3 regions of the Streptococcus suis S735 genome follow, and region 1 is predicted to be linked to each of the others. Evidence: predicted binding sites of a transcription regulator. Region 1 holds the regulator's gene; each other region holds the start of a gene.
The links. The regulator NrdR, encoded in region 1, represses ribonucleotide reductase genes. The targets are predictions, from matches to a motif close to ACACNATATATNGTGT.

Region 1 (11,059 bases):
AAGAAATCCAAGCGGTCTTTGGCAATTGTTGGAGTATTAATTGGATTTGCTTTAATTGTGACAGGACTGGTAGTGATTGTTCTTCCTACATTGGTGACGACTGTTTCAGAACTGGTTTCGGTTAGCAGCACAGCCATTCCAAAATCGGTAAATGCCCTGACTAATTTTCTTGAATCAAATGGTCTTTTGTCGGGACAAATCGGAGACCAGATTGCCAGCTTTTTGGATCAGGTGAAGAATTTAACACTTATTTCAAGTTTGGTCACACCGATTTTATCTGGCTTGGTGTCCAATGTGACGGGGATTTTTTCGAACACTATGACGTTGATAATGGCTTTCTTCTTCACTCTAGCGATTTTAGGGAGCAAGGAACACTTGCAGGCGATGACGAGAAAGTTCTTGCAGGCTACCTTGCCAGAGAAGGCTGTCAGAGTAGTGAACTATATTGGAGAAGTTATTGTTGATACCTATGACCGATTCTTGATGAGTCAGATTGTTGAGGCATGTATCATTGGGACACTTGTCTTTGTTAGTTATTCGCTCTCAGGAATTCCTTATGCCAGCATGGCTGGTATTTTGGCTGGGGTCCTATCATTTGTACCTTATATCGGTCCCTTTTCAGCGTGTTTGATTAGTGCTCTCTTTGTGGCGGTACAAAATCCGCTCTTGGCACTCTGGTCTATCGCCCTTTTCCAGATTATTCAGCTGATAGAAGGAAATGTGATTTACCCGCGCGTGGTTGGTCAATCAGTTGGTCTTCCGACCCTCTTTACCCTGGCTGCAGCCCTGATTGGTGGTAATTTGTTTGGCCTACTTGGTATGGTCTTCTTTACCCCAATTTTTGCGGTTGTCTATCGCTTGGTTCGTGAATGGGTTGCCAGTCGATTGAAGAAGCAAGATGAATTATTGGTAGAAAGTGAGTAATTCTCGCTTTCTTTTATTTTTGTCATTTTTATGCTATACTGAAGTGATAAAGTTTATGTAGGAGAAAGAGTATGCGTTGTCCAAAATGTCAGAGTTTGAAATCAAGTGTCATTGATAGTCGTCAGGCTGAAGATGGCAATACCATCCGTCGTCGTCGTTCCTGCGACCAATGTGGTCAACGTTTTACCACCTATGAACGGATTGAAGAGAAAACTCTAGTCGTTGTGAAAAAAGACGGAACTAGAGAGCAGTTTTCACGTGAAAAGATTTTCAATGGGATTATTCGTTCTGCTCAAAAGCGCCCTGTGTCAACCGATGATATTGATGAAGTGGTGAATCGGATTGAACAGAAGGTTCGAGCACAAGGTGATAGTGAAATAGAATCCGATGTCATTGGGAATTTGGTAATGGAAGAATTGGTCGAATTGGATGAAATCACTTATGTGCGTTTTGCATCGGTTTATCGTTCTTTCAAAGATGTTGGAGAGCTAGAAAATTTGCTTAAGCAGATGATCTCCAAAGGAAGTAAGGTAAAACCGGGAAAAAAAGATGAAACCAAATGATTTATTTGCCTATATAAAAATCAGCCCGTTTACACCTGATATTGTCAGTCTTAGCAAATGCTACCAGCCGATTATCGGTTTTGATGCATTAGCGCTTTATTATTACTTTTATAGTTTTGCCGATCAAGGGCAAGGACGTTACAAATGGACTGTCATTCTCAATCACATGGATTTTGGGATGAATCGTTTGGAGAAGGCTCTGGATGTTCTGACTGCCATGGGGCTCCTAGAACTCTATCGTGCAGATGAATTAACAGGTTTGGCGCTACAAGCCCCTCTGACCGTAAAAAGTTTTCTAGCGAAACCCTTGTATAAGAACTTGTTGGCAAGGAAGATTGGGGAGTCAAGTATGGAGAATCTGCTTGTTCACCAACCCAATCAAGAACAAAATATTTCAAAAACATTTTCTCAGGTCTTTACCATGGATGGGCAGGCTCCAGTTGTTTTTGAACCGAAACATGATTTTGACTGGTCTGCCTTCAAGGCATTAATGGCTAAAGATAAGCTTCTTTTTCAGGATGAAGCTGAGGATATTATTGCGCTTAGTTACATAGCAGAGCAGGCAGGTTGGACCTGGTTGGAAACCTATCGGCAGGCTAAAGCAACAGCTATTGGACAGATGATCTCGACCAAACGCTTGCAGCAGTCACGTCAGTCATTGCCAACAGAAAGCGCCAACCTCACTGCCCAAGAACAAGCCATTGTTCGTGAAGCGAAATCAAAATCCAGCCTAACCTTCCTGTCCTTTATCAAGGAGCAACGGAAGGCAGCGGTGACAGGAACAGAACGAAAATGCTTGACGGATTTGGCCAATTTGGGTCTGCTTGACGAAGTTATCAATGTCTTGGTCCTCTATACCTTTAACAAGGTGGACTCAGCCAATCTAAATGAAAAATACGCTATGAAGCTGGGCAATGATTTTTCCTACAAGGGAATTGGCAGTGCAGAGGCAGCTGTTCTTTATCTAAGAGAGTTAAAGACAGGTCAAGCTGTTACCAAGTCGAGCCAGCCACAGAAAAGCAATGTGCCTGAGTGGAGTAAGGAAGAGGTTGTCATGGATAACAGTCCTGAAGCTCAGGCAAGAATGGAAGCGCTTAGGAAACGAATGTTAGAAAACGAAAGTAAGGGAGGTAGCTGATGAAATCAGTTCAAGACAGGTTGTCGCAGGCAACCAATCCAAGTTCAAAATCTTATCAGCAACTCTATCAGGAGATAGTGAGTGATCCTGAAGTCGCTGCTTTTATCAAAAAAGAAGGTTTGACTCAGCAGGAAATCACCCTCTCCATTTCTAAGTTTTTGGAATATATCAGTCAGCGTGACCTTTTTGTCAAACAAGATGAGACTTATATTGCAAAAGGCTATCAACCTGTTTTGGTTATGAATGAGGGCTATGCAGATGTGTCCTATCTTGAAACAGAGGAATTGGTCGAATACCGTCGTTTGGAAGCTATTAAGAACCGCATTCAGCTCATCAATATGCCTCAGGCTCTCAAAAAAGTTACTATCGCTGATTTAGATTTCACAGACAGTAATCGTATAGAGGTCTATGATGCCATTGATGCTTTTGTTGAACAGGTCGGCGAACACTATAAAGGTTTGTATCTATATGGTGATTTTGGAATTGGGAAGAGTTTTTTGATGGCTTACATGGCCCATCGCCTATCAACCAATCGCCACCTCTCGACCACCATTCTGCATTATCCGACCTTTGTTGTCGATATAAAAAATGCCATCAAAGATGGCTCTGTCAAGGAGCGGATTGATGAAATCAAGCTGGCTCAGGTCTTGGTACTAGATGATATCGGAGCGGAGCAACATAGTCCGTGGGTGCGCGACGATGTTTTACAGGTCATTCTTCAATACCGCATGCAGGAAAATCTGCCAACCTTCTTTACTTCCAATTTCTCCTTTGATGAGTTGGAACGGCATTTTGCATCTGGCAAGTCTGGTGATGAGACCTGGCAGGCCCAACGGGTTATGGAGCGGATTCGCTATCTGGCTCGCGATTTGCATTTGAAAGGAAATAACCGCCGATGAATGAAACCATTGATTTGATGCTGAATCATACTTCCGTCCGTCGTTTTACGGAAGAGCCCATTGAGGTGGAACATTTGCAAGCTATTATATCAGCTGGGCGAGCTGCATCTAGCTGGAAGAATTTCCAGTCTTATTCCATCATTGTGGTGCAGTCGGAGAAGAAAAAAAGGCACTCTATGACCTGGTGCCCCAGCCAGCTATTTTACAGGCTCAGGCTATTCTGGTTTTTGTGGGCGACCATAATCGTGCCAGCAAGGCGGCTCAACTCCATGGTTCAGACTTTGATGCCAAAGGAACAGAGAATCTCCTGATTTCTTCTGTTGATGCGAGCCTAGCAGGGCAAAACGCCCTCTTGGCAGCTGAAAGTCTGGGCTACGGCGGGGTCTTTATCGGTATGATTCGCCATAAGGCCATGGCAATAGCAGAGCTGTTCAACTTGCCAGATTATACCTATCCCATTTTCTGTATTGCCTTGGGTCGACCAGCCCAAAACCATCCTGTTAAACCACGTTTGGAAAGCGAAGCCATTGTCTTTCAGGAAGAATATGTGGAGCAAGGCGTGGAAGTAATCCAAGCCTACGACCAAGTTCAGACAGCCTATGCAGGTGCCCGTCAGACAGAATCCTGGTCTGAGCGTATGGTTGCCCAGTTTGGTCAGGCTGAACAACCAGAAACAAAGTCTATCTTAGAAAAGAATAAATTATTGTAAACTAGAAGAGGAGGAGCTATGGCTCTACCAACTATCGCCATCGTTGGCCGTCCCAACGTTGGTAAATCAACACTATTTAACCGTATTGCGGGGGAACGCATTTCTATTGTAGAAGACGTTGAAGGTGTGACCCGCGACCGTATTTATGCTACTGGTGAGTGGCTCAACCGTAAGTTTTCCCTGATTGATACAGGTGGTATTGATGATGTGGATGCACCTTTCATGGAGCAAATCAAGCATCAGGCTGAGATTGCCATGGATGAAGCGGATGTTATCGTCTTTGTCGTATCAGGCAAGGAAGGTGTGACGGATGCTGACGAGTATGTATCGCGTATCCTTTATAAGACAAACAAACCAGTTATTTTGGTTGTCAATAAAGTAGATAACCCTGAAATGCGTAATGACATCTACGATTTCTATTCACTCGGTCTTGGCGATCCTTATCCAGTATCTTCTGTACACGGTATCGGAACAGGGGATGTCTTGGACGCTATCATTGAAAACCTACCAGCTCAGGAAGCAGAAGAAAATCCAGATATTATCAAGTTCAGCTTGATTGGTCGTCCAAACGTTGGTAAATCAAGTTTGATTAACGCTATTTTGGGTGAAGAGCGCGTGATTGCGTCGCCTGTTGCTGGAACGACTCGTGATGCTATTGATACGCACTTTACAGACCCAGAAGGTCAAGAATTTACCATGATTGATACCGCAGGGATGCGCAAGTCTGGTAAGGTCTATGAAAATACCGAGAAATACTCTGTTATGCGTGCCATGCGTGCCATTGAACGCTCGGATGTCATATTGATGGTTATCAATGCCGAAGAAGGTATCCGTGAGTATGACAAACGCATCGCAGGCTTTGCCCATGAAGCTGGTAAGGGAATGATTATCGTAGTCAACAAGTGGGATACGCTTGAAAAAGACAACCATACCATGAAGCAGTGGGAAGACGATATTCGTGACCAGTTCCAATACTTGTCTTACGCACCGATTATCTTTGTGTCAGCCTTGACCAAACAACGCTTGCATAAGTTGCCTGAGATGATTAAGGCCATCAGTGAGAGCCAGAATACCCGTATTCCGTCGGCTGTTCTCAACGATGTTATCATGGACGCCATTGCCATCAACCCAACACCGACCGACAAGGGCAAACGCCTCAAGATTTTCTATGCGACTCAGGTTGCGACCAAACCACCGACCTTTGTGGTCTTTGTCAACGAAGAAGAGCTCATGCACTTCTCCTATATGCGTTTCTTGGAAAATCAAATCCGCAAGGCCTTTGTATTTGAAGGGACACCGATTCATCTGATTGCACGGAAACGGAAATAAAGAGGGCAACCTCTTTTTTCTTTGCACCTATTCGTAAATATGCTAGAATGGACTTGGAGGTGTTGGTATGGTAGCGGTTCCGATTTGGCGTTCTTTTTTGATATTGCTTTCTTTTTCATCATTTTTTCTTGTATTTTATGAAGACAGTCAGTATAAACCTTTCGGCTTTCGTTATTGGCTGGGGCTAGTGGCTTGTATCTGGCTCAATTTGGTGACTTTGGCATCCTATTTTATCGCCTTTACTGGTGGTTCAATTATGGTCTATAATCAGTATAAACAGCCATTGGTTGTGATATTCCTTTTTTGTCTATTCGTGGCTAGTATGCTAACCTTACTTTCCTTTAAGGCTATCAAGATGATGATTCGACGAACCAAATATTATCGACAGGTAAGAAAGGTAGGCTAGTATGGAATTTTTGGGTGAGTTGCTAGTTGAGTTTTTGACTGGTCTAGCAGACTTCGATGAAAAGAAACACCCTCCCTTTGGAATTCGCTATTGGCTGGGCTGGTTGGGAGTTCTGATTCATGTTTTACTCCTTGCCTTGCTTACTTGTGTGACTGTCTTCTTTTTCAAGTTTTTCTTGGTTGGAAAAGGCTTGATTAACGTAGTAGTGGCAGTTGTTTTCCTGCTATTTGCCCTATTTTGGCTTTGGAAATTCGGAAAAACAATCTTGAAAATGTGGCAAGCAACGATTTATTATTTAGCTATTCATTAGAGACACCAGTTTACCTGCTGGTGTTTTTTGATACCTATTTAAACAATTCAAATTGAAAATATGCTATAATGAAAAGATAATATTTTAGATATATTTTACAGAAGAGCTGATGATTGGTTGAAGGATAAAGGAGTTAGAATGGGTCGCATGATGCCAGGGCGGATTCGCCAAGAAGGAATTGATTTGTACGAGGCTGGAAAACTGACTGTTCTTCATAGTGAGAATGGAAAGATGGTGCTGGATATTGCTGGTGAGCGCTTTACTTACGGCGATGCAGATAGCGATTTACAGTGTAGTTGCCAGTTATTTCAAAGTAAAGGTTACTGTCAACATCTAGCTGCCACGGAGTATTTTTTAAAAAATGATGCCTCAGGCAAGGATATGAAGCAGTCTTTGAAAGAAGATGGTGAACAACATAAGGAAACCGTCCGTCGGACTTATTTTGGCGGTCTCTTTTTAGATGAAATTTTGCGGCCAGAACCTGAACTGGGGATTAAGTATCAGTTATCAGTTGAAGGGAGCTTATTGCCCTATGATCGTCAGATAGATTGGACCTTGAAAATTACCCGCTTGCCAGATACACGTTCGTACATTGTGCGGGACATCGGAGCTTTTTTGCGCATTGTGAAAGCCAACGGTCACTATCAGATAGGTAAAAATTATTATGAGCAAGTTACTTATGAAAATTTTGATGAACCAAGTCAGGCTCTCCTGGATTTTCTCTGGGCCTTGGTACCAGAGAAAGTTGGTATAGATTCGGATATTCTTACTCATTTTGGACGACATTTTCGTCTGCCACAAGCCTATTTTGAGGAGGGGTTGGAGCTGTTAAATCAGCTAGAACATTTTAACTTTTCCTATCAACAGCAGTCCTATTCCTCCTTGATGGTTCTTCCGTTGACAGGTGAGGAAGGGCTCTATCATTTTGAGGTGACCGTTCACACGCAGATGATTGAAATGGTTATTCACGAAAAAACAGTCCGACCACTTTTTCATGGGCGCTATCTCTTAGTAAATGGCACGGTTTATAGTGTCAATCGCCATCAAGAACATCTGATTTACCAAATTTCCGAACTTGTTCCAACCGAATCAGGTTTGAGAAAAGTGCAGGTAGATTTCCCTGACCAAAATCGTCTGGCTTTAAGCTTGCTGGATTTGCAGACAATTGGGACTGTTAAGGCACCTAAACGCTTCATCATTCATGATTTCAAGCCAGAATTTCATATTCAGATGGAGGCAAATGACAGTTTATCACTCCAATTGGTTTTGGATTTTGATGGACGTAAGGTAAGGAGTGAAGAGGATTTGGCTCTCCTGCCTTTTGCCAGCCATTTCCAACATTTGGAGAGGGTCTATCAGGCTATTCGTTTAGCTGGCTTTAGGGGGACATATCATGCCCAGAGAGCGGCTCTTAGTCAGCAGGAGCTCTATCCATTTTTCCAACAACAATTGCCTATATTACAAAAAATGGGGCAGGTTCATCTAGCAGAAAGGCTACAGGCTTTATATATTGAAGCCAAACCTCAATTAGAAATTGTGCGTAACGGCTCACTTTTGGATATTTCGTTTGACTTATCAGGTATTGAACAATCTGAAATCGATCAGGCGATTACAGCCTTGTTGAATCAAGAGGATCACTATACTAGCCCGAGCGGTAAGGTATTTGTTTTTGATGAGGAAACCAAGAAAATCAGTCAAACCCTAATCTATTTGCGGGCCCGTCATGGTAAGGAGGGGCAGGTACAAGTCCATGCTCTTGCCGGTTACCAATTGGCTCAATCCTTGTCACAATTCAACCAAGTCAGTTTCTCCAAGGAATTTGAGGAAATGGCAAGCTATCTAGCTCAGCCAGATTTGTTCCCGCTTCCTGCTGTGGAAGTAACAACGTCGCTTAGGGATTATCAGCAGACAGGGCTTAAGTGGTTGACTATGCTGGATACGTATGGTTTTGGCGGAATTTTAGCTGACGACATGGGGCTTGGAAAGACCTTGCAAACTATCGCCTTTCTGTCCAGTCGGATGACAAAAGATTCCAAAGTTTTAATATTGGCACCGTCTAGCTTGATTTATAACTGGTTAGATGAGTGTAAGCGGTTTGCTCCAAGTTTAGATGTGGCTGTTGTCCATGGAAACAAGGAACAGCGTGAAGAGATCATTGCCAATGATCACCAAGTCTTAGTTACCTCCTATCCATCCTTCAGACAGGATGTTGCACTCTATAGACAGGAACGCTTTGACTACCTCATTTTAGATGAGGCGCAGGTCATGAAGAATGCCCAATCTAAGATTGCACAGCTTCTGCGTGAGTTTGAGGTTGGGAATTGCTTTGCCCTCTCAGGTACGCCGATTGAAAACCATTTGACGGAACTATGGTCCATTTTCCAAATTGTCTTACCAGGTTTATTGCCAGGCAAACAAGACTTCGGTAAATTAGCAGCCAAGGACATTGCGCGGACCATTCAACCCTTCGTTCTCAGACGTCATAAGGAAGACGTTCTTCAGGAATTGCCTGATTTGATAGAGGTCAATGTACTTAATGAACTGACAGATGAACAAAAAGCTATCTACCTAGCCCAGCTTCAACAAATGCGGACTCAAATAGCTGGCGCAGATGATGCTCAAATCAATCGTAGCAAGATAGAAATCCTATCAGGAATTACTCGCTTACGTCAAATCTGCGATACTCCCAGCCTTTTCATGGAAGAGTTTAGTGGTGAGAGTGGCAAACTTAATAGTTTGAAAGAATTACTCTTGCAACTAAAAGAAGGTGAACACAGGGTCTTGATATTTTCCCAATTCAGAAATATGCTGGAAAAAATAGAAGAACAGCTGATAGAAATTGGGATGACTTCCTATACTCTGACTGGTTCAACCCCTGCTAACCAACGCCAAGAAATGACACAGGCCTTCAATGCAGGAAGTCGAGATGCCTTTCTCATTTCCTTGAAAGCAGGTGGCGTTGGCTTGAATTTGACAGGGGCAGACACAGTCATCCTAGTCGACCTTTGGTGGAATCCTGCCGTGGAAGCTCAGGCTATCAGTCGAGCTCATCGCATGGGGCAGACTGAAAAGGTTGAATGCTATCGCCTGATTACTAGAGGGACAATCGAAGAGAAGATTCAAGAATTACAAGAAAATAAAAAGAACCTTGTTAAAACAGTTCTTGATGGCAATGAAAGCCGAGCGAATTTGACGGTTGAGGATATTCGTGAGATTTTAGGGATTGAGTGATATGGAATCAGTTGACTCAGCGTAGAATTAGGAAATAAGGCCTAAGTATGGTATAATAAGGGTTCGAAAGGATGACTTATGATTAGACATGAAAAAAGATTTCCACTAGTCGCAGATGATGAGGTACTAGTTGGAGAAAATCCAATTATGAGTTTATATGATGAGAGCGACCTGATTAGCAATATCAGGGGACCTTATCAAGAAAAGGAATTTAGCTGGTCTACCGATTCACAGCGAGTTGCGTCGGCAAAACCAGTAGCACAAACGGAAGATGAGCTCCTGCCTCCTCTGTTTGAAGCTAAGCCAAGCCATTATTCTCGCAAGGAACGCCTTCAGCAACTGACTAAAACGAAGCCTTCTCCAGTGAAAACACAGGGGCAGTTGGCTCGTGAACAGGCTAGAGAAGACTTGAAGAAAAAACGATCAGCAACCTACTTAAGAGATGAAAAACCAGCACCAGCTAAAGTTGTGGTGAAACCTCCTGTCGTTTCAACAGCTGAATCTAAGGCAGGTCGGTTGACACGTTTGGCGGACAACCTACGTCAGACAGACTATATTCTCGCTGATATGCCAGCTGTCTATTCTTTGAAGAAAGAAGATAGAGAACAGGAGCAGGTTATAAAGAAAAATTCGTATGACTTTTTAAGAAAGAGTCAGGTTTACAATTATCCTGAGCGCAGACAACAACGAGATCGCCAAGTGGCACAAGAATTGAATTTGACACATATAGAAGAGGAATAACATGACAAAAACCTATCATTTTATCGGAATTAAGGGATCGGGTATGAGCGCACTTGCTCTTATGTTGCATCAAATGGGGCATAAGGTTCAAGGTAGTGATGTAGAGAAATACTACTTTACACAACGCGGGCTTGAACAAGCTGGGATTCAGATTTTACCGTTTGATGAGAAAAATATTACAGCAGATGTTGAATTGATTGCTGGTAATGCTTTTCGTCCAGATAACAATGTGGAAATCGCTTATGCTGATGCCCAGGGCTATACCTACAAACGTTACCATGAATTTTTAGGTGAATTTATGAAAGGTTTTACGAGCCTCGGTGTTGCTGGTGCCCATGGTAAGACCTCTACAACGGGATTATTGGCACATGTTATGCGCAATATCACAGATACTTCCTTCTTGATTGGTGATGGTACTGGTCGCGGTTCGGCAAATGCTCAGTATTTTGTGTTCGAATCCGATGAATACGAACGTCACTTTGCCCCATACCATCCTGAATACAGCATCATTACCAATATTGATTTTGACCATCCAGATTATTTCACTAGTCTAGAGGATGTTTTCAATGCTTTCAATGATTATGCGAAGCAAGTAAAAAATGCTCTCTTCGTTTTTGGTGAAGATGAGCAACTTCGTCGTATCACGGCAAATGCTCCAATCTACTATTATGGCTTGGAAGACAATAATGATTTTGTTGCCTATGACTTGAAGCCTTCTACAAGTGGTTCACAATTCAAAGTTCGCCATGGTGAAGAAGAGTTGGGAGAATTCCAAATTCCAACCTTTGGTAAGCATAATGTGATGAATG
Region 2 (11,059 bases), 390 kb from region 1:
CATACATTTTGACACCGCTTACATTTTTGCCATTTTTCTCTTGATTTTTCAAAAAAAAGTGGTATTATTAAATCATAAATAAGAACTGCTGTGGTATACGAATTCATACCTATGTGTTGACCGACTATTTTTGTATTACTAGGGAGACAAAGATCCTCTAACAGTATGCAAGCTGGCACACCCAGAAGCAACTAAGTTAGAAACGCGTCACCCACCTGCTTTTAGCGTGCGGGATCAATACAATCCATGGATAACCGGTACCAATACAGCATTTTTATTTTTTACCTTCCTTAGCTCAGCTGGCAGAGCAGCGGACTCTTAATCCGTGGGTCGTAGGTTCGATCCCTACAGGGAGGATTGGTTGATATGAGGAAAGTCTTGATTTATCAAGGCTTTTTCTCGTTTTTTTGAGTGAATTTGGTCAAAATTTGGTCAAAAAGAACCTTTTCACATTGTGAAGGGCTATTTTTTTAACTTATCCCACAGGACAACTCGTTTTTCCTGTAATGATTTCTGTACATCGATGATGCGTTGATTCGATGAGCCTCGAAATTGCAGCATAAGATTGCGCTTGGTACGGTCATAACGGCCGTCAACTAGAATATCTAAATAGGATAGTAACTCTAACTTATCCGGAGTTTCTAACATCATTTCTTCCCATGTGTAGCCTGTCCAAGACCAAATGTCCTTTTCTGGCAGTTCTTTCCGAATTCGCTTTACGAGTGGGAGGACCGTGCCCGTGTTCAGAAAAGGCTCGCCACCCAAGAGAGTTAGGCCCTGTACATAGGGCTGGGCCAAGTCTGCTAAAATGCGGTCTTCAAGCTCCTTGGTATAGGGAATCCCAGCTTTAAAAGACCAGGTTGCAACATTGTAGCAGCCCTCACAGTGAAACAGACAGCCACTAACATATAGAGAGCAACGGACTCCTTCTCCATCCACAAAGTTAAAGGCTTTGTAGTCCATTATTCGCCCTTGGCTAAGTTCCTCGCTCTTCCATTCTTGTGGTTTAGGATTATTCATTTCAAATACCTGAGCATAAGCAAATGAAATCTGATCGTTTGGATGAATTCCGTTTTACCAGTACACAGACTGTTTTTATCCATAAATGGTACTTCCAATGCTTTAGCTCGGATTGATCCCAGCAAGCTTAGTGCGGAACCAATCTCAATTCCTTTCCTGTTTTGATTCAGCAGTTTGTCACTCCCATTAATCCTCAATCCAGTATCTTTCTACTCCGTCTCGAACATCTTCCAAAACGCCACCACAAGCCACAATCGTGCAACGGCTGGCTTGATTGTCTGTCAAGCAAGTCACAAGGACCTTGGAAATATTTTTGGTTGCGGCTTCCTGCAAACCAAGTCGCAGCTGGTCCTTGGCATAGCCCTTTCCTCGCTCGGTTGGGCGAATGGAATATCCGATATGACCGCCTTTATTGAGCAGGAAATCGTTGAGCCGTAGGCGTAGACTGAGAAAACCAAGGGCTCGACCAGTCTGGTCAAATGACACATATTGAATGGAAGGAACAAAACCGTCTGGCAGATTGAGACCTGTCTCATAGTCTTTGTTTCTAAAAATCCATTCTTCAAAGTCGACATCTTTAGAGATAAAGCCTCCGTCCATAGCTGAGCCTGCTTTTTCAAATTCTGCCAGCATCTCCAAAATCGTTTCCTTATCCGCTATAGTCGGTCTTCTTAATTCCATTTTAGTCTCCATATTGTCTTTTGAAAAATTCACTGATGATGTCTATATCCAGTCCCAAGTCCTGCACAATTTCTGCCTTGTGGAAATCGTCATAGTTGTCCTTACCGCTCCAAACAAAAGAATTGGTCACAATCTGATAGTCCTTATCTGACTCGGCTGCTCTGCCATTGACCACAAAACCCTCACTGCCCGGGACAATGCCCCACATCTGAGGGTGGAGACCTGTCTGTATACTGGAGAGCAAGTCTCTGCCCTTGATACGAACTAAGAGTACTCGCTTGGAAAAGGGCAAGACCTTGACCAAGTCCGAATAAAAGATTGGTCCCGCCGACAAGGAAGCCCGAATACCGAAGCCGTTGATGACCGCTCCATCCACCTGCAAACCTAGTTGACTCGCCTGTTCAAATAAAGCCTGACAAATAACAGGGGCCAGAGTTGATAACCCTTGACGAATGCTGTCTCGCTCTCCGTCTAGTGCCTGAGGTAAAATCGCTATCGGTTGGGAAAAAACTGCGTCACGTTCTGATTTCATCTGGTCGATAATAGCCTTGACCGCCCTGTCTTCTTGGGTCAGTTTCTCCACCTCAATCAAGTCATAAGCCAGGACCTCGTGCCGTCCGTCTGCATAACACCGCAGGGATAGATGACCGATAAATCTGCCATATTGCCCAGCCTGGCAAATACTGACGCTCCCTACTTGAGTTGGCTCTTTCAAGATTGTATGAGTATGCCCACCTAAAATCACGTTGAGTTCAGGGAAATCCTTGGCCAAATGCACATCCTCATCGTATCCTAGATGACTGAGTAAGACCATATGAGCCTGTGGATCCTTGGCAAGAACCTGATCCACCACTCTTCGTAGAGCTTGTTTATGGCCTTCAAAAATCACATTCTCCGACGGTGACGCAACCTCCTGGGTTTCCAAGGTAGTCAAACCGAGGACATAGAGGGGGTTCCCATTCATATCAAATTCAAGGACATCCTCAAGCAGCACCAATTCATCAGCCACCTCCACATCCCGATAGCGGAGATTGGAGGACACAATTGGAAACTGAGCATAGTCATCCAAGCGACTAAGCAACTCATCTCCGTGGTCAAACTCATGATTGCCCAAGGTCATAGCCTGACAACCAATTTGATTCATCAGCTCGATTTCCTTGACTCCTCGGTACATATTGAAAAAGATATTACCCGAAAAGAGATCGCCGCTGTCAAAGACAAAGGTCGGAATACCTTTTTGCTCATTTCGAGCTCGAATATCCGCAATCAGCTGGGCTTTCTTTGGAAAATTCTCCATGTAGGAATGCATATCATTGGTATGGAGAATACTAATATCTGTATAGTCCATACTATTTTTTCTTGTTTTTTGCTTGTTTGAGCAATTCCTGCACACGCGCTTTTTTATCCTGCTTCACATTAGAATTCTTCTCATGATAGCGTGTCACCAGGGCCTTGCCCTTATCGTCTAATTGATATTTTCCCATTCTTTTCACCTCATTTTCATTTTTGAACCTGTGTTCATTTATAACAAACTTCCACAGCTACCTGGAACTGTGGAAGTCCTATCTTGTTTATTTATGATTTACAAACTTGACCCGTTCATGTGTTTCACACGCGCTGAGATTTCCTTGTGACGGCCTTTTACCATCGGACGGGCCTGCGGATTTCCTAGATATCCACAAGTTCGTTTAACAACATCCACCGACTTAGGATCGCTATTCCCGCAATTTGGGCACTTGAAACCACGCTCTGTTGGCTCAAAATCACCTTCAAAATCGCAGGCGTAACAATGGTCAATCGGAGTATTGGTTCCCAAGTAACCAACACGGTCATAGGCATAGTCCCAAACAGCTTCCAAAGCCTTTGGATTTTGTTGCAGTACAGGGTATTCACAGTAATGGATAAATCCACCACTAGCACCTACAGCAGGATAAATTTTCTCAAAATCCAGTTTTTCAAACGGTGTTGGATTTTTGCGTACATCATAGTGGAAACTATTAGTGTAATACTCTTTATCCGTAATGTCCTTAACGATGCCAAATTTCTCTGTATCCATACGGCAGAAGCGATCTGTCAGGCTTTCAGATGGTGTCGAATAAACTGAAAAATGATAACCATATTCATCCGACCAATCTTCAACCAAGGCTTTCATTTTCTTGATAATATCCACCGTGAAATCTTTTGCCTCTGGGTTGGTCTCCCATTCGCCACCGTAAAATACGGTTGCGACTTCATACAAACCAATGTACCCCAAAGATACGGTTGCTCGACGATTTTTAAAGACTTCATCTACTGCATCTGTCTTAGCCAAACGTTTGCCGAATGCCCCATATTGATAGAGAATTGGAGCATTGGCCGGGGTTGCCTCCTTAACCCGCTCCACGCGGTAAACCAAGGCATCCTTGGCAATGGCCATACGTTCTGCAAAGATTTCCCAAAACTTATCCTTATCTCCAGCAGACTCCATGGCAATCCGTGGCAAATTGACGGTTACGACACCCAAGTTCATCCGACCAGATGTCACATCCTGTCCATTTTCATCCTTCCAACCTTGAAGGAAAGAGCGGCAACCCATTGGCACCTTGAAGGAACCTGTCAACTCAACAATCTTGTCATAAGAAAGCATATCTGGATACATACGCTTGGTTGCACATTCAATCGCCAATTGCTTGATGTCATAGTTTGGAGAATCTGACTCCAAGTTCAAGCCACGCTTAACTGTGAAAATCAACTTAGGAAAGATAGCTGTCCGCCCTTCGCGCCCCAGACCCTTGATACGAATGTTCAAAATCGCTTTTTGAATTTCTCGCTCAAACCATGATGTCCCTAGGCCAAAACCGAGTGAGGTGAAGGGTGTTTGTCCATTGGAAGTAAAAAGGGTGTTGATTTCATACTCCAAAGACTGCATAGCGTCATAGATGTCTTTTTGCGTTTTAGCACGCGCATATTCTTCTTGCTTGTCTGCTAACACCCAATCCTCGGCGTCTTTCAAATGCTTTTGGTAGTTAAGTTCCGCATAGGGCGCCAAAACTTCATCGATACGGTCAGCTGAGCAGCCACCATATTGACTTGAGGCCACATTAGCAATGATTTGTGAAATCTGAGCCGTAGCAGTTTGAATTGATTTTGGACTTTCTACATCGGCATTTCCTATCTTGAAGCCCTGTGCCAACATCCCTTTAAAATCAATCAAACAACAGTTGGTCATTGGTGTATAAGGGCTGTAATCCAAATCATGGTAATGAATATCGCCTTTTTGGTGGGCATTGGCCACATGAGCTGGTAATAATTTGAGACCGATAGACTTTCCGACAATACCTGCTGTCAGGTCCCGTTGCGTATTGAACACATCCGCATCCTTATTAGCGTTTTCATTGACCACAGACTGGTCCTTGCTCAACAGCTTATGAATTTCAAAATTAATATCGGTAGCCTGATGACGGCGAAAATCACGGCGTGTTCGGTATTGAATATAAAGCTCCGCCAAATCATATAAATGAGCCTTTAACAATTCCTGTTCAACGACCGTTTGAATTTCGTAAATTTGAACATCTTTCTCAAATCGGCGACCAATTTCAGCCAAAACAGCTTCTAATACAATTTTTAAACCTGCCTCTGAAACAGGATGTTCTAATTCTTGGTTTGCCCGCTGAAGAGCAGAAAAAATCTTATCCTGGTCAAAGGATACTGTCCGTCCATCACGTTTCAAAACCAATAATTCTATACTCGGTAAGACATTTTCTTGCACATTCATCTGACAAACCTCCAAAATTCTTCACTTCTATTAGTGTAGCACTTCACAAAACAAAAATCAATATCTTGTGTAAAAAAATATTAAACAACCTATCCATGTACTATATATAGGTCTTAAAAATTCTATCAATTGGAAAACAACTGTGCCCAATTTCACCACTCGACAAGGATGAATTACTAGATTGAAATATGAAAACAGATTGGGCAAAGGTCTAACTTCTCTATCAGAAAACCTAAAAAACAGCCCTCTAACAGGGCTGGCTCTATGTATTGAAAATAGGCTAGGGCGGGTCACCCACCAATGTCATTAAGTTAACTAACCTATCACGTTTTGTGGTAGGTTAGTTTTTTCTATGGTACACTAAAAATAAAAGGGGAAAAGTCATGTTAGATCAGATTAAAGCTCACTTACTTGATAGTATTAACGACATCGTTTCCATCGCAAACCAGTTTGTGCTTCATCCTGAAAAAGATTTTAGTCGGAAAAGTCAGCTAACTATGGAAACCATGATTCAAGCTATACTGACCATGGGTGGTAATACCTTAGCCAAAGAGCTACTTGATTTAGATTTGCCCGTCTCTCAATCTGCCTTTGTCCAACGACGGTATCAGCTTAAACATCAAGCTTTTAAAGCCCTGTTTGCCAATATTACTTCTAAGATTCCAACATTTAAAGATCTCCCTATCTTGGCTGTTGATGGTAGTGATGTGGTTCTACCAAGAAATCGTTCTGATAAAACAACCACGTTCCAAACTGGACCACACCACACTCCTTACACTCTCATTCATATCAATGCTCTTTACAATCTTGAACAAGAGATTTATCATGACCTTCGAATTCAGAATAATCGGGAGGTTGATGAGCGTGCGGCTTTCATCGACATGATGGAGAGTTGCCCTTTTGAACAAGCTCTGGTGATAATGGATAGGGGGTATGAATCCTACAATGTCATGGCTCACTGCCAAGAAAGAAATTGGTCCTATATTATTCGTATTCGTGACGGGAATCATTCTATGAAATCAGGATTTAACCTCCCTGACACCCCTTGTTTTGATGAAGAGTTTGACCTAAACATCTGTCGCAAACAAACCAATGTCATGAAAGAACTGTATCGAGACTTCCCTAATCAGTATCATTTTTTACCTCATAATGCTTCCTTTGACCTTTTACCAAACTCTAGTCGAAAAAGTGATCCAATCAGTTTTTATGACCTTCATTTTCGGATGGTGCGTCTCGAAATCAAGCCAGGTTTCTTTGAGACTTTGGTGACAAATACGGATTATTCACCAGAAAAATTAAAAGATCTCTATGCCTACAGATGGGGCATAGAGACTAGTTTTCGTGACCTAAAATACAGTATCGGTCTGACTCATTTTCATGCAAAAAAGAAGGAAGGGATTCTCCAAGAAATCTACGCTCACTTTATCAATTTTAATGTTTGTAAATGGCTAACCTCACACGTTGCTATTAAACCATCAAAGTTAAAACAGGCTTATAAAATTTGTTTTTCAGACGCTGTTTATGCCTGTCGAAAATTTCTTAGAGAAGAACTCACTTCCTTCCAATTAGAAACCTACATTGCTAAGCATTTATCCATTATTCTACCCAATCGAACCTTCCAAAGAAAGATAAAAAGCAAGGCACCTGTAAGCTTTACTTATAGAATATCATAATAGTTAAAAAATTGGGTTAAAAATCTTCCTTTTTGTGCGCCCTAAATACAAAAACTATTCCCGTTTTGTCATCAATTGCTCAGACGGGAATAGTTTCTTTAGCTGCTTAAATGCTTAACTTAATGACATTGATTCTGACTCTTGTTTTCTGGTCCATAAAAAGTACAAATTGATGGCACAGGCCACTAAAATCACAGCAGGCCAAAGCAAATTTAACAAAGGAAGTTTACCGACATTGTAGGCAATATAGAGAGTATTCCACACTACCCCCAAGCTATAGACAATCGTCAAAATAATTTTCATAAGACACTCCAATTAAATGATAGTGCTATTATACTACAAACGACCATTGATGTCCTTAATCTGCCGTTCCATTTTCCGATAGTTTAGGAAAAATAGCAGAGCGTATACCAAGACAAAGATGAGCCAGAAAAAGAGAAGGGCCCCAAGTTTCACGGGAAACCAGCCAGCCAAAATGCCCAGCGGTGTAAAGCCTAAAACCGTGAAACCAAAATGCGTTGCCGTCATTCGTAAAAGGCTCCAATCCTGTTCAAAAATCTTGTCTGCCAGCTGAAACAAGATACCGATTGTCGCCCAAATGGCTACACAAATCAACATGACGGTTACTTGACTAAAGTTGCTCAGGTAGTAAGCACCCATGGTTGAAAAGGGATTTAGAGGAAGGTAGGTTCCCTGTCCGAAGACGGCTGATGTGATAATGGAGATAATGGTTCCGATGGCGATGCCTAAACTGGCTGATAAGATGTATTTTTTCATAGTCCTAACCTTTCTTTGATAACTTTTAGATAGCGACGGGAGGAGTAGGTGACCGAGCCATTCTTCATGACCAGTTTGACCAGACCGTTAGCAGTCAGTTTGAGGTGGTCCAGTTGCTTGATGTGAATGATTTCCGACTGAGAGATTTGTAAAAAGTTTGCCGGCAAGTCCTCCTTAACCTGATACAAGCGTAGGTTGGAAGTATAGGTAGTTTCTACTGTTTCCACCTGTAAAACCCTATCTTCCAAGTAGAGTCTGACAATCTCATCATGTTCCACAAGATAGACCTGCTCCCCTTTTTTAACAGTTAGACTGGATCTCTGCTTATCCAAGTTTTGAATATAGGTCACCAAGTTAGTAATTTGCTCAGACATAGCTTGAGCTTCAATAGTCACCAAATCTTCCAAAATCTCTGATGATATGGCTAGTTTTACTTTCATATTCTCTCCTTTCTCTTTCTGACCCTATTAAACACCATTTCTTTACTGGTTTCAAGGGCTTTTGGCTATGTGGTCATTTTCCAGCACTAAACGGCAAAAAAGCCAGAACAACTGTCCTGACTTTCATTGTCTTATATTTTTTTCTTCAACTCCGCCACCGCCATCATGACTTCCATAGGGGTCATATTGTAGATGTCTAGTTTTTCCAGTTCATCAAGTACTGGGTGAGAAGGCGTGTCTGCGAAGAGATCAAGTTGACCTGACGGTTCTTCCACTACTGACGGAGCTGGGTGAGTTGGTGCAGTAGGGGCTTGGTTTTCAAGCGTCTGCAAAATCCGATCTGCCCGCTGCAATAGTTCCTCTGGCATTCCCGCAATCTTAGCCACATGAATCCCGTAGGACTTGTCAGCTGGACCTTGGGCAATCTTGTGGAGGAAGGTGACTTGGCCGTCCTTCTCCAAGGTCGATACATGGACATTCTCTAAGTGTTCCAAGGTCTGGCTAAGGTCTGTCAACTCATGGTAGTGGGTGGCAAAGAGAGTCTTGGCACCAATCTTGTCATGGATGTACTCGATGATAGACTGGGCCAGGGCCATACCGTCATAGGTGGCCGTTCCCCGTCCCAACTCATCAAAGAGGATGAGCGACCGATCTGTCGCCAGACGGACCGCCTTATTGGCCTCCATCATTTCGACCATGAAGGTCGATTGACCACTAACCAAGTCGTCTGCCGCCCCAATTCGGGTGAAAATAGCATCGAAAATCGGTAATTCAGCCTGATCCGCAGGCACATAGGAACCCATCTGCGCCATGATGACGATAACCGCCAACTGTCGCATATAGGTAGACTTACCACTCATGTTTGGACCAGTAATCAGTTGCATATGTGTATCGGTATTCAAGTGAATAGAGTTGGGAATGTAGGTCTGCTTGCCCATGACCTTCTCCACCACCGCATGACGACCACGGTCAATGGTCAGTTCTCTTTGATCTGTAAAGCGTGGACAAACCAAATGTTGCTGCTCCGCCACAACTGCAAAGGCCTGCAAAACATCGATGGTTGCAATGGTCCGAGCCAGCTTCTGCAAGCGACCTATATACTTCTCAACCTCTTGGCGAATCCGCATGAAAATCTCGTACTCCAAATTAGCAGACTTATCACGCGCCTCCAACATCTGCCCTTCAATCTTAGCCAACTCTTCCGTTCCATAGCGCTCCGAGTTTTTCAAGGTCGCCTTACGGAAAAAATGGTCCGGCACATTGCCCAGATTGGAATTGGTAACATGGAAATAGTAACCGTCTTTTTTATTGTAATCAATCTTAAGATTATTGATACCAGATGCTTCACGCTCCTTGGCCTCAATCTCCGCAATCCAACCCGCTCCCTCACGCATGACTAGACGATACTGATCCAGCGTTTCGTCAAAGCCTGTACGGATGATGTTTCCATCTGTGATGGTCCCTTGGGCTTCTGGGTCAATAGCAGAGCTGATGAGAGCGTGCAGTTCTGGGATTGGGTCCAATCCAGCCACCAAATTGCCTAGAGCAGGCTCATTGATTTGTTGCAAGATATTCTTGATTGCTGGGATATTTCCCAAAGTCTGGGAGAGCTGCAAGAGATCCTTGGGCATGGTTTTTCCAAAAGACACCCGGCTGGCCAAACGTTCGATGTCATAGACACCTTTTAAAGCCTCGACCAAGTCACTCCGTTCAAAGAAGTAATCCAGAAAAACCTGAACGACAGCCTGACGATTCTCAATCCGCTTAAGATCAATCAAGGGACGATCAATCCATGTCCGCAATAGTCGCATACCCATGGCTGTCTTAGTTTCGTCTAGCAACCAGTACAAACTACCATGCTTCTTGCCTGTCCGACCGTTTTCAAGCAGGTCCAGACTGGACTTGGTTGCATAGTCCATTTGCAGATAGTCCTTGATTTCATAGTGGACCACCTTTTGCAAGTGGCTCAGATCTCGCATCTGAGTCCGATGTAGGTAGCTGAGGAGTTTACCTGCCGCAGCCTTTTCCAAGTCTGTCAAGGAGTTGTCAATCAGCTGGACATCTTCCGTCACCTCATCCTCAAAAGAGAGCAGGAGGTTCATCTGGTTCGAAAAGACCTGCTCTTCTTCCTCAGATAAAGCATAGCCGATGACCAATTCACGTGCCCGTAAATTGCGGATCTCACCGCAAAGACTAGTAAAATCATCCAAACTAGTCACAAAAAACTGACCTGTTGACACATCCATATAAGAAAGCGCGAACTGTACTCCCTGACGGTCAATCGCAACCAAATAGTTACTGTCTGCTCCCATTTTGGACGAGTCTGTTACCGTACCAGGAGTAATGACCTGCACTACTTCCCGCTTGACCACGCCGACTGCCTGCTTAGGATCTTCCATCTGCTCGGCAATTGCGACCTTGTGCCCCAATTCAACAAGTGTGTCGATATACTGTTGTGCCGCGTGATACGGTACCCCCGCCATGGGAATCGGATTTTCCGCATTCTTATTCCGACTGGTCAAGGACAATTCCAAAATCTGTGCCGCTTCTACCGCATCTTCATAAAATAATTCATAAAAGTCTCCCATACGGAAAAGCAAAAAAGCATCTGGATACTGTGCTTTTATATCCAGATACTGCTGCATTCCCGGAGAAATTTTTTCTGTTGCCATCATCTCTCCTTGTTCTAATTCAAATAGTAGTTAATCTCCGCT
Region 3 (11,059 bases), 470 kb from region 1:
TCTTCCTCTGATAATTCATTGAAACCAAGCTGGAACTTGTAGCCAATGTAGGTACCGTGCACAGATTCGTCACGGATAATCAGTTTGATGATTTCTGCAACGTTGGCCAGTTTGTTATTCCCAAGGTAGTAGAGTGGCGTGAAGAAACCAGAGTAGAAGAGGAAGGTTTCAAGGAATACGCTGGCTACTTTCTTTTCAAGTGGTGTACCTGTTTCGTAGATTTCATTGATAATCTTTGCCTTGCGTTGCAAATATTCGTTGCTGTTGGTCCATTCAAAGATGTCTTCAATCTCAGACTTGGTATTCAAGGTTGAGAAGATAGAAGAGTAAGATTTGGCGTGAACAGACTCCATGAATTGAATATTGTTGTAAACAGCTTCTTCATGGGGTGTGCGAATGTCATTGCGGAGGGCTTGGACACCTGTTTCAGATTGAAGGGTATCCAAGAGGGTCAATCCGCCAAAGACCTTACCAACCAGGTCTTTTTCTTCAGCAGTAAGTTTACGCCAGTCATCCAAGTCGTTTGATAAAGGAATACGTGTATCGAGCCAGAATTGCTCAGTCAACTTTTCCCAAGTTGACTTGTCAATAACATCCTCAATGGCGTTCCAGTTTATGGCTTTGTAGTAGGTTTCCATATTACTTTCTTTCGTTTTATCAATAATTATTTTTTGCGTTTTCCGACTAAGTATTTTCCTGCTTCAGGACTACCGTGGCGTAATCCATCCGCAGCTAGTCGGTCGCTCGTTTTTTTGAGCTTATTATTTTCTTTTTTAGTTTGTGAATAAGCTTTTTTTAGTACGTTATTTTCTCTTTTTAATTTTTTATTTTCTTGTTTTGTTTTACCAAATCCAAACATAAAAAACCTCCAGAAATATTGAATAGCTTTATTTTAGTCTGTAAATCAGATTACACAACTTTCACATTGGTTTGCGCCGACTTCTTCGCCGTCATCGGTAAAGGTACGGATGTAGTAGATAGACTTGATACCTTTGTTGAAGGCGTAGTTACGAAGGATAGAGAGGTCACGTGTAGTTTGTTTGTTCTCTTTTTTCCATTCATAGAGTTCTTTTGGGAGCTCGCTGCGGAGGAAGAGGGTGAGGGACAAACCTTGGTCAACGTGTTCTGTTGCGGCAGCATAGACATCAATGACCTTGCGCATATCCATATCGTAGGCAGATTTATAGAATGGAATGGTTTCTGTTGTCAAGCCAGCTGCTGGATAGTAGATTTTACCGATTTTCTTCTCTTGGCGTTCTTCAATCCGTTGTGTGATTGGGTGAATTGAAGCAGAAACGTCGTTGATATAAGAGATAGAACCGTTAGGTGCAACAGCTAGACGGTTTTGATGATAGAGACCATCTGCCATTACCTTTTCACGAAGCTCCGCCCAATCTTGTCCACTTGGAATGAAAATTCCTTCAAATAGTTCTTTGACACGGTCAGATTGTGGTTGGTAGTCTCCGGTCACGTATTTATCGAAATAAGTGCCGTCTGCGTATTTTGATTTGTCAAAATTATGGAAGGTTGCCTTGCGTTCACGGGCAATGTTATTTGATTCTACCAAAGTCCAGTAGTTGAGGAGCATGAAGTAGATGTTGGTAAATTCTACAGCAGTTTTTGAACCGTAATCAATCAAGTTCTGAGCCAAGTAAGAATGAAGTCCCATAGCTCCAAGACCGATTGAATGCGCTTGACTGTTTCCTGCTTCAATAGATGGTACAGCTGAAATGTGTGAATGATCTGTGACATAAGTCAAAGCACGAGTCATGGTACGGACAGAACGTCCAAAATCAGGCGACTTCATCAAGTTAACGATATTGGTTGAACCGAGGTTACATGAAACATCAGTACCCATGCTCAAGTATTCTTGCGAATCATTAAGAATGCTTGGTGTTTGAACTTGAAGGATTTCCGAACAGAGGTTTGACATGATAATCTTGCCGTCAACAGGGTTGCTACGGTTAGCTGTATCGATGTTGATAACGTATGGATAGCCAGACTCTTGTTGGAGTTTGGAAATTTCTGTTTCCAAGTCACGTGCCTTGATTTTTGTCTTACGGATACGTGGGTTTGCTACCAACTCGTCGTATTTTTCTGTGATGTCAAGGTAGCTATAAGGGACACCGTATTCCAACTCAACTGAGTATGGGCTGAAGAGGTACATATCTTCGTTTTTACGTGCCAATTCGTAGAATTTATCAGGAACAGTAATACCGAGTGATAAGGTCTTCACGCGAACTTTCTCATCGGCATTTTCTTTCTTAGTCGAAAGGAAGGAAATAATATCTGGGTGGAAAACATCAAGATAAACGACACCAGCCCCTTGGCGTTGCCCAAGCTGGTTAGAATAGGAGAAGCTGTCTTCGAAGAGTTTCATAACAGGAACAACCCCAGAAGCTGCCCCCTCATAGCCCTTGATTGGAGCACCTGCCTCACGCAAGTTGCTAAGGGAAATACCAACACCACCACCGATACGGGACAATTGCAGAGCAGAGTTGATAGAACGTCCGATCGAGTTCATATCGTCAGTGACTTGAATGAGGAAACACGATACCAACTCACCACGACGGGCACGGCCTGCGTTGAGGAAAGACGGTGTTGCTGGCTGGTAACGAAGATGAATCATTTCGTTGGCCAGGTTTAGTGCTAATTCTTCGTCGCCCTCAGCAAAATACAAGGCGTTGAAGAGAACGCGATCTTCCATACTTTCCAAGTAGTAAGCCCCGTCGTTGGTTTTAAGGGCATACTGGTTGTAGAACTTGTAAGCAGCCATGAAAGACTTGAAGCGGAAATTTTGGTCTTTCAAGAATTGATCGATTTTGATGATAAATTCTGGACTGTATTGGTCCAAAAACTCTTTTTCGAGGTAATTTTCTTCTAATAGATAAGCAATCTTGTCTAAAATACTATCAAATTGCTTGGTATTTGGGAGGACGTTTTCTGTAAAGAAGGCCTTAACCGCTTCTTGGTCCTTGTGGAGAGGAATTTGTCCATTGACAGGACGGTTGATTTCGTTATTTAAACGGAAGTAGGACACATCGCCTAGCTCTTTTAAACTCATAGTCGCAATCTCTTTCTATAAACAGTAGGGAGTTAAACCAAGGCTTTTAGTTTTCCTGGTTGAAAACCTGAGAAAACATCATTTTCAGTTTCGATAACAGGTGCAGCTGAGAAACCGAGACCTTGTACGTGATCGATAAATTCAGGCTGTTCATCTAGATTGATTTCTTTATAATCTACACTATGTTGGTCCAAGAATTTCTTGGTCATTTTACACTGTACACAATCATTTTTTGAATAGATCGTTACCATTCAATTTCTCCTTTGTCCATGAGGGATTAATAAAAAATCCCAATTTTGTTACCAATCTAGGATACAAGATTTTAAGGTTAAAGTCAAGAAGGAAGTTTATTTAAAATCACAAAATATAGTGCACAATATTTTCATAAGACACCATATATTGTACATCCGTCCAATGCTGCCAAGTCGAAAAATAGCGTTTACATAGCTGTTTCTATTTAGTTTGATAACCCTAACAATCTCTCGGTAAAGTATAAATCAGCTTTTTTACAAATGTCATAATATTTTGAAGGAAATAAACGATGTTACAAAATATAACATTTATGGTTATACATGTATTGAATATATATTACCTTTTGTACTATACTATTCAATAATGTCGAAAGAGGTTATAAAATATGGAAAAAACACAGAGAAAGCGCTTGTTTTATAAAGGGGAAGAATATTCATATTATGCATTGGAGTCGATTTCAATGGAAGAAAAAGTGGATATTCATTCACTTCCCTATACTATTCGTATTTTATTAGAGAGTCTTTTAAGAAAAGAAGATGGTGTGGATGTTACAAAAAATCACATAATGGAGTTGCTTCATTATCAGGCTGCCTCTCCTAAAGGGGAAATTCCTTTTAAACCTAGTCGTGTTATTTTGCAAGATTTTACAGGTGTTCCTGTTGTGGTAGATTTAGCCTCCATGCGTGATGCGGTGGTGAAAGCAGGTGGAAACCCTGAATTGATTAACCCAGAAATTCCAGTGGATTTAGTCATCGACCACTCTGTTCAAGTTGATTTTTTTGGGACTGAAGATGCTCTGGAGAAAAATATTGCCTTAGAGTTCGAAAGAAATAATGAACGCTATGAATTTCTGAAATGGGCAGAGAATTCCTTTGAAAATTATCGCGCTGTGCCTCCAGCAACAGGAATTATCCATCAGGTAAACATTGAATTTCTAAGCGATGTTATTATCAACAAGGATGGTTTGCTTTATCCAGATTCTATGTTTGGTACAGACAGTCATACGACCATGATTAATGGTATTGGTGTACTTGGTTGGGGTGTAGGTGGTATTGAGGCGGAAGCTGCAATGTTGGGTGAAGCATCTTATTTTCCCGTTCCTGAGGTGATTGGTGTTCGCCTAGATGGGCAATTGCCTAAGGTTGCCACTGCAACGGATTTGGCGCTTAAGGTCACTCAACTTCTACGTCAGGAAAATGTAGTTGGGAAGTTTGTCGAATTTTTTGGACCAGGTTTATCTTCTCTTACATTAGCGGATCGAGCAACTGTTTCCAATATGGCTCCAGAATACGGTGCGACTTGTGGCTATTTCCCGATCGATGGAGAAACTTTACATTATATGAGATTGACCAACCGTTCGGAGGAGCACGTGGAGTTGACAGAAGCCTATGCTAAGGCTAATTATTTATTCTATGATGCTGAACGTTTTCCGTCTTATAGCAAGGTTTTAGAATTGGATTTATCGACAGTAGTCCCATCTATTTCTGGTCCTAAAAGACCACAGGATTTGATAGAATTAACAGATGCAAAAGCAGAGTTTCAGGCTAGTTTAATACGTGAAGTAGGCGTGCGTGGATTTGGTTTGGAGGAAGCAGAGTTAGATAAAACAGCCTCGGTTAAGTATGTTGAAGGAGATGAGCAAATTCAAACAGGTCATGTTGCTATTGCGGCGATTACCTCGTGTACAAATACCTCCAATCCGTATGTCCTTTTGGCGGCAGGATTACTGGCGAAAAATGCGGTAGAAAAAGGTTTGGCAGTTTCTAAGACGGTCAAGACGTCATTGGCACCAGGCTCAAAAGTAGTGACTGGCTATTTGAAAAAATCAGGTTTGCAGACCTATCTAGATACCTTAGGGTTCAATTTGGTTGGTTATGGTTGTACAACTTGTATCGGTAACTCAGGTGATCTGTGTCCTGAAGTGGCGGAGGCGATTAAGGAAGAAGATTTATTGGTTTCTGCGGTATTATCTGGAAATCGTAACTTTGAAGGACGGATTAATCCGTTGGTAAAAGCTAATTTCTTAGCGAGTCCACCGATTGTAGTTGCCTATGCTATTGCGGGAAATATGAATGTAGATTTAACAAGGGATCCGCTGGGGTATGATGAGAAGCAACAAGCTGTCTACCTTGCGGACATTATGCCAAGTCGTGAGGAGGTAGACGACTACATTGAGCGTTATGTGACTCGTGACCTTTATAAGGAAGAATACCAACAGGTATTTACAGATAGTCAGGCTTGGAATGCGATTGAAACAAAAATAAATAAGAATTACAATTGGAATTCATCTTCTACCTATATTCAAAATCCGCCCTATTTTGACAACATGCAGGCAGATTTATCCATAAAACCACTGGAAAATTTATCTGTTTTGGCTAAATTTGGCGATTCTGTAACGACAGATCATATTTCCCCGGCAGGGAATATTGCACGATTGAGTCCAGCCGCTCGTTATCTCGAAGAGAATGGCATTGTTTATAAGGATTTTAATTCTTATGGAAGTCGTCGTGGAAATCACGAAGTCATGATACGTGGGACTTTTGCAAATATTCGTATAAAGAATGAGCTGGCAGATGGAAAAATTGGTGGTTGGACAAGAGTTGGCGAAGAGATTCTTCCTATCTATGATGCGGCTATGAGATATAAGGAAGTTGGTGTCGGTAGTATTGTTATTGCTGGTAAAGACTATGGGATGGGGTCAAGCCGTGACTGGGCAGCGAAAGGTTCAAGTTTACTTGGTGTGAAGGCTGTTCTTGCTGAGTCATTTGAGCGGATTCACCGTTCAAACTTAGTGATGATGGGTGTTCTTCCTTTACAATTTTTAGAAGGTCAGTCGGCAGAAAGTCTTGGCTTGACTGGACATGAAAGCTATACAATTGATTTGCCAGAAGATGTCGGTGTTGGTCAAATTGTAACAGTCCATGCGCAAACAGACGATGTTACAAAGGAGTTTCAAGCTCTGGTGCGGTTTGATGCAGAAGCGGATATTCGTTATTATCGCCACGGAGGTATTTTACCTATGGTAGTAAGAAAGAAATTAGGAGGAAAGGTATGACAGAAACGAATGGGTTAAAAGATGCGATTGCCTGTGATACGCGAATCAGTGCAATTGAAAATGACCGCTTGTCCTATGCAGGGTATGACATCGCTGAACTGATGGAGAATAACGCTTCTTTTGAGGAAGTCATCTATCTTCTGTGGAACCTGCATTTGCCAACTCAGATTGAATTAAATTATTTTGAGAAAAGCCTGCGAAAAGAATATGCGATTTCAGATGCGGTAGAGCAATGTATTCTGATTCAATCACGGCGACATTTGCATCCAATGAGCGTGTTGCGTTCGACAGTATCTCTCCTTGGAGTATATAATGTACACGCTGAAGAGAATTCGTTAGAAGCTTTGTATGAACAATCTATTCAGATTATGGCCAAGGTTCCGACGATTATTGCAACATTTGCTCGGTTGAGACGCGGATTGGTTCCAATTGAACCGCGGTCTGATCTGGGTTTTGCGGCGAATTTTCTTTATATGCTGAATGGTGAGGAGCCGAGTGATTTACAAATCAAAGCGTTTAACAAAGCTTTGGTGCTTCATGCTGATCATGAATTGAATGCATCTACTTTTGCTGCGCGTGTCACGGCATCAACGTTAACGGATTTATATTCTTGTGTCACCACGGCAATTGGGACTCTGAAAGGCTCATTGCATGGTGGTGCAAATGAACGAGTGTTTGACATGTTGTTGGCTATTCGTGAGAGTGGTGATACCGAGAGATATTTGCAGAAGAAGCTGGATTCGAAGGAAAAAATTATGGGATTTGGCCATCGAGTCTATAAAACGGTTGATCCTCGCCAAGAGTATTTGAAGGAGATGGCGCGTGATTTGACATTCGGAACAGACGATGAAGCGTTTTATAGATTGTCAGAGGAAGTAGAAAGCTTTATTAAAACCAAAAAAGGTTTAATTCCAAACGTAGATTTTTATTCGGCGACAGTTTACCATGTGCTAGGTATTGATAGTGATATTTTTACATTGATTTTTGCAATGAGCCGTATGGCGGGGTGGATTGCACATGTCCAGGAACAACGGAAAAATAATAAATTGATTCGTCCGCGCTCTTCCTACTTAGGTGGTAGGAATTTGGTTTACATCCCGATTGGAAAGAGGTAAATATGGCAGAAAAAATCCTAATGAGAGAGGGACGGTTAATTGTCCCAGATTGTCCCGTTATTCCCTATATTGAAGGAGATGGTATTGGCAGGGATATTTGGTCAGTCAGTCAAAAAGTTATTGATGCTGCAGTGAAAAAAGCCTATGCAGGTCAACGTTCTATTCAGTGGAGGGAGGTTTTTGCAGGAGAAAAGGCTTATGAATTAATGGGAACTTCTTTGCCGAATGAGACACTGGAAATAATTCGTGAGCATTTAGTTGCAATCAAAGGTCCCTTGGGGACGCCGATTGGGAAAGGTCATCGTTCTCTTAATGTTGCACTTCGTCAAGAATTAGATTTGTATGCCTGTGTGCGTCCGATTCGCTATTTTAAGGGAGTGCCAAGTCCGCTGAAAGAGCCTGAAAAGACGGATATTACTATTTTTCGTGAAAATACAGAAGATATTTATGCAGGTATTGAATGGGAGGCTGGTTCAGATGAAGTTGCCAAAGTCATTTCCTTTCTGCAAGAAGAAATGGGAGTGGTAAATATCCGTTTTCCAGAATCTTCAAGTATTGGTATCAAACCGATTTCGGAAGAAGGGAGTAAACGCCTCATTCGCTCTGCAATAGAATATGCCCTAGAACATCAATTGAAGATGGTGACCTTAGTTCATAAGGGAAATATTCAAAAGTTTACAGAAGGTGGCTTCCGCAAGTGGGGTTATGAATTGGCGAAAGAAGAATTTGCTACAGAACTTGCAGAGGGGACTTTGGTAGTAAATGACATTATTGCGGATAACTTTCTGCAGCAGATTTTATTGGCGCCGGAAAACTTCCAGGTGGTTGCTCTTACAAATCTAAATGGAGATTATGCATCAGATGCTCTTGCGGCTCAGGTCGGAGGAATAGGCATCTCACCGGGTGCTAACATTAATTATCAGACAGGTCATGCTATCTTTGAAGCGACACATGGAACTGCTCCTGATATTGCAGGAAAGGATTTGGCTAATCCATGTTCTCTCTTGCTTTCGGCTTGTATGATGTTGGAATATATTGGCTGGAAAGAAGCGGCTGTTTTAATTATTCAGGCCTTGGAAGACGCTTTTATAAATAAAAATGTTACGCTTGATTTTGCTAAAATTTTGGACGTTGCTCATCAATCTACTAGTCAATTTTCAGAAGTTCTAATAGATTCTATTTAATGAAGAAAAAGTAAAATGAACCTCTCTTTTTATGACGGAAACATGAAAGAAAGGTAAAAAAATCTTGAAAATGATTTCAAAAAGTGGTATAATGTCCTTTGTAAGGGTTATCACAAATAACTCGCAATTTTGTAAAAATAAAGGAGAATCCAAATATGGCTTCAAAAGACTTCCACATTGTGGCAGAAACAGGTATCCACGCACGTCCAGCAACTTTGCTTGTGCAAACAGCTAGTAAATTTGCTTCAGACATCACTTTGAACTACAAAGAAAAGTCTGTTAACCTTAAATCTATCATGGGTGTTATGAGTCTTGGTGTTGGTCAAGGCGCTGACGTAACAATCTCTGCTGAAGGTGCTGATGCTGACGACGCAATCGCAGCTATCACTGAAACAATGGAAAAAGAAGGATTGGCATAAGAATATGACAGAAATGCTTAAAGGAATCGCAGCATCAGATGGTGTTGCTGTTGCTAAGGCATATCTACTCGTTCAGCCAGATTTGTCCTTCGAAACTGTTACAGTTGAAGATACAAATGCAGAGGAAGCTCGTTTGGATGCTGCTCTAGAAGCATCTCAAAACGAGCTTTCTGTTATTCGTGAGAACGCAGTAGCTAGCCTAGGTGAAGAGGCCGCAGCCGTATTTGATGCACACTTGATGGTTCTTGCTGATCCAGAAATGATTGGTCAGATTAAGGAAACAATTCGTGCGAAGAAAACAAACGCTGAGACTGGTTTGAAAGAAGTTACGGATATGTTTATCGCTATCTTTGAAGGTATGGAAGATAACCCATACATGCAAGAGCGTGCCGCAGATATTCGTGACGTAGCCAAACGTGTATTGGCACACTTGCTTGGTGTTCGCTTGCCAAACCCAGCAACTATCGACGAAGAGTCAATCGTTATCGCACATGACTTGACACCTTCAGATACAGCGCAATTAAACAAACAGTTGGTAAAAGCTTTCGTAACGAACATTGGTGGTCGTACAAGTCACTCAGCTATCATGGCTCGTACACTTGAAATTGCTGCTGTTTTGGGGACAAATAACATTACTGAAATCGTTAAAGACGGTGATGTATTGGCTGTTAACGGTATCACAGGTGACGTAGTGATTAACCCTTCTGAAGAAGTGATTGCAGAATTTAAAGCAGCTGGTGAAGCTTATGCTAAACAAAAAGCTGAATGGGCTCTTTTGAAAGATGCTCAAACAGTTACAGCTGACGGCAAACACTTTGAATTGGCAGCAAATATTGGTACACCAAAAGACGTTGAAGGTGTAAATGATAACGGTGCAGAAGCAGTTGGTCTTTACCGTACAGAGTTCTTGTATATGGACTCACAAGACTTCCCAACTGAAGACGAGCAATACGAAGCTTACAAGGCTGTTCTTGAAGGTATGAATGGCAAGCCTGTTGTGGTTCGTACAATGGATATTGGTGGTGATAAGGAACTTCCTTACTTCGATCTTCCACACGAAATGAACCCATTCCTTGGTTTCCGTGCCCTTCGTATCTCTATCTCTGAGACTGGTAACCAAATGTTCCGCACTCAGTTGCGTGCCCTTCTTCGTTCATCAGTACATGGTAAACTTCGTATCATGTTCCCAATGGTTGCCTTGTTGACTGAATTCCGTGCAGCAAAAGCAATCCTTGATGAAGAAAAAGCAAACTTGTTGGCTGAAGGTGTAGCAGTTGCGGATGATATCCAAGTTGGTATCATGATTGAAATCCCTGCAGCAGCAATGCTTGCAGACCAATTTGCCAAAGAAGTTGACTTCTTCTCAATCGGTACGAACGACCTTATCCAGTACACAATGGCTGCAGACCGTATGAATGAACAAGTTTCATACCTCTACCAACCATATAACCCATCAATCCTTCGCTTGATTAACAATGTTATCAAGGCTGCACACGCAGAAGGTAAATGGGCTGGTATGTGTGGTGAGATGGCTGGTGATCAACAAGCTGTTCCACTTCTTGTAGGTATGGGCTTGGATGAGTTCTCTATGAGTGCAACATCTGTACTTCGTACACGTAGCCTTATGAAGAAACTTGATACAGCTAAGATGGAAGAATATGCTCACCGTGCCTTGACAGAATGTGCAACGGCAGAAGAAGTTCTTGAACTTCAAAAAGAGTATGTTGATTTCGATTAATCGTTGAAAAAAGCAGGGAATTGAATCCTTGCTTTTTTACTGTTCACAAAAAGACTTGTCGGAGCAAGTCTTTTTGTGTGCTTAGTTTTTCTGATAAAATTTATTGTGTTGGTAGATAGGGTCAAAGGTAAGATTGATGCCTAATTTACGAAGGACACTCTTGTCTTCATCAGATAGGATAACAGTCGAGTGGGCTTCGCTACCATTTAATTGGCCTAATTCTTTCATGGCA

Region 2: nrdD (anaerobic ribonucleoside-triphosphate reductase) is a predicted target of NrdR. The motif match lies at 5,511-5,526, and genes of this name have one in related genera.
Region 3: nrdH (glutaredoxin-like protein NrdH) is a predicted target of NrdR. The motif match lies at 3,454-3,469, and genes of this name have one in related genera.

Annotation. Positions count from the first base shown of each region.
Region 1 covers NC_018526.1:1,510,744-1,521,802, reverse strand. Annotated here, with positions in the region: gene YYK_RS07580 (AI-2E family transporter) at 1-924, shown strand, start outside; gene nrdR (transcriptional regulator NrdR) at 996-1,487, shown strand; gene YYK_RS07570 (replication initiation and membrane attachment family protein) at 1,474-2,625, shown strand; gene dnaI (primosomal protein DnaI) at 2,625-3,524, shown strand; partial or broken gene YYK_RS07560 (nitroreductase family protein) at 3,608-4,233, shown strand; gene der (ribosome biogenesis GTPase Der) at 4,252-5,562, shown strand; gene YYK_RS10500 (hypothetical protein) at 5,630-5,968, shown strand; gene YYK_RS07545 (hypothetical protein) at 5,970-6,278, shown strand; gene YYK_RS07540 (pilus expression-regulating Snf2 family helicase) at 6,417-9,509, shown strand; gene zapJ (divisome accessory protein ZapJ) at 9,588-10,250, shown strand; gene murC (UDP-N-acetylmuramate--L-alanine ligase) at 10,252-11,059, shown strand, end outside.
Region 2 covers NC_018526.1:1,904,010-1,915,068, forward strand. Annotated here, with positions in the region: RNA gene ssrS (6S RNA) at 83-276, shown strand; tRNA gene YYK_RS09360 (tRNA-Lys) at 285-357, shown strand; gene nrdG (anaerobic ribonucleoside-triphosphate reductase activating protein) at 463-1,020, opposite strand; gene YYK_RS09375 (GNAT family N-acetyltransferase) at 1,207-1,701, opposite strand; gene YYK_RS09380 (bifunctional metallophosphatase/5'-nucleotidase) at 1,703-3,049, opposite strand; gene YYK_RS10470 (hypothetical protein) at 3,051-3,185, opposite strand; gene nrdD (anaerobic ribonucleoside-triphosphate reductase) at 3,284-5,455, opposite strand; gene YYK_RS09395 (IS4 family transposase) at 5,839-7,128, shown strand; gene YYK_RS09400 (hypothetical protein) at 7,243-7,431, opposite strand; gene YYK_RS09405 (DUF3021 domain-containing protein) at 7,465-7,905, opposite strand; gene YYK_RS09410 (LytTR family DNA-binding domain-containing protein) at 7,902-8,345, opposite strand; gene mutS (DNA mismatch repair protein MutS) at 8,477-11,017, opposite strand; gene argR (arginine repressor) at 11,032-11,059, opposite strand, start outside.
Region 3 covers NC_018526.1:1,040,524-1,051,582, reverse strand. Annotated here, with positions in the region: gene nrdF (class 1b ribonucleoside-diphosphate reductase subunit beta) at 1-638, opposite strand, end outside; gene YYK_RS05210 (hypothetical protein) at 665-859, opposite strand; gene nrdE (class 1b ribonucleoside-diphosphate reductase subunit alpha) at 905-3,064, opposite strand; gene nrdH (glutaredoxin-like protein NrdH) at 3,097-3,315, opposite strand; gene acnA (aconitate hydratase AcnA) at 3,702-6,371, shown strand; gene YYK_RS05190 (citrate synthase) at 6,368-7,486, shown strand; gene icd (NADP-dependent isocitrate dehydrogenase) at 7,489-8,670, shown strand; gene YYK_RS05180 (phosphocarrier protein HPr) at 8,826-9,089, shown strand; gene ptsP (phosphoenolpyruvate--protein phosphotransferase) at 9,094-10,827, shown strand; gene YYK_RS05170 (DUF1846 domain-containing protein) at 10,909-11,059, opposite strand, start outside.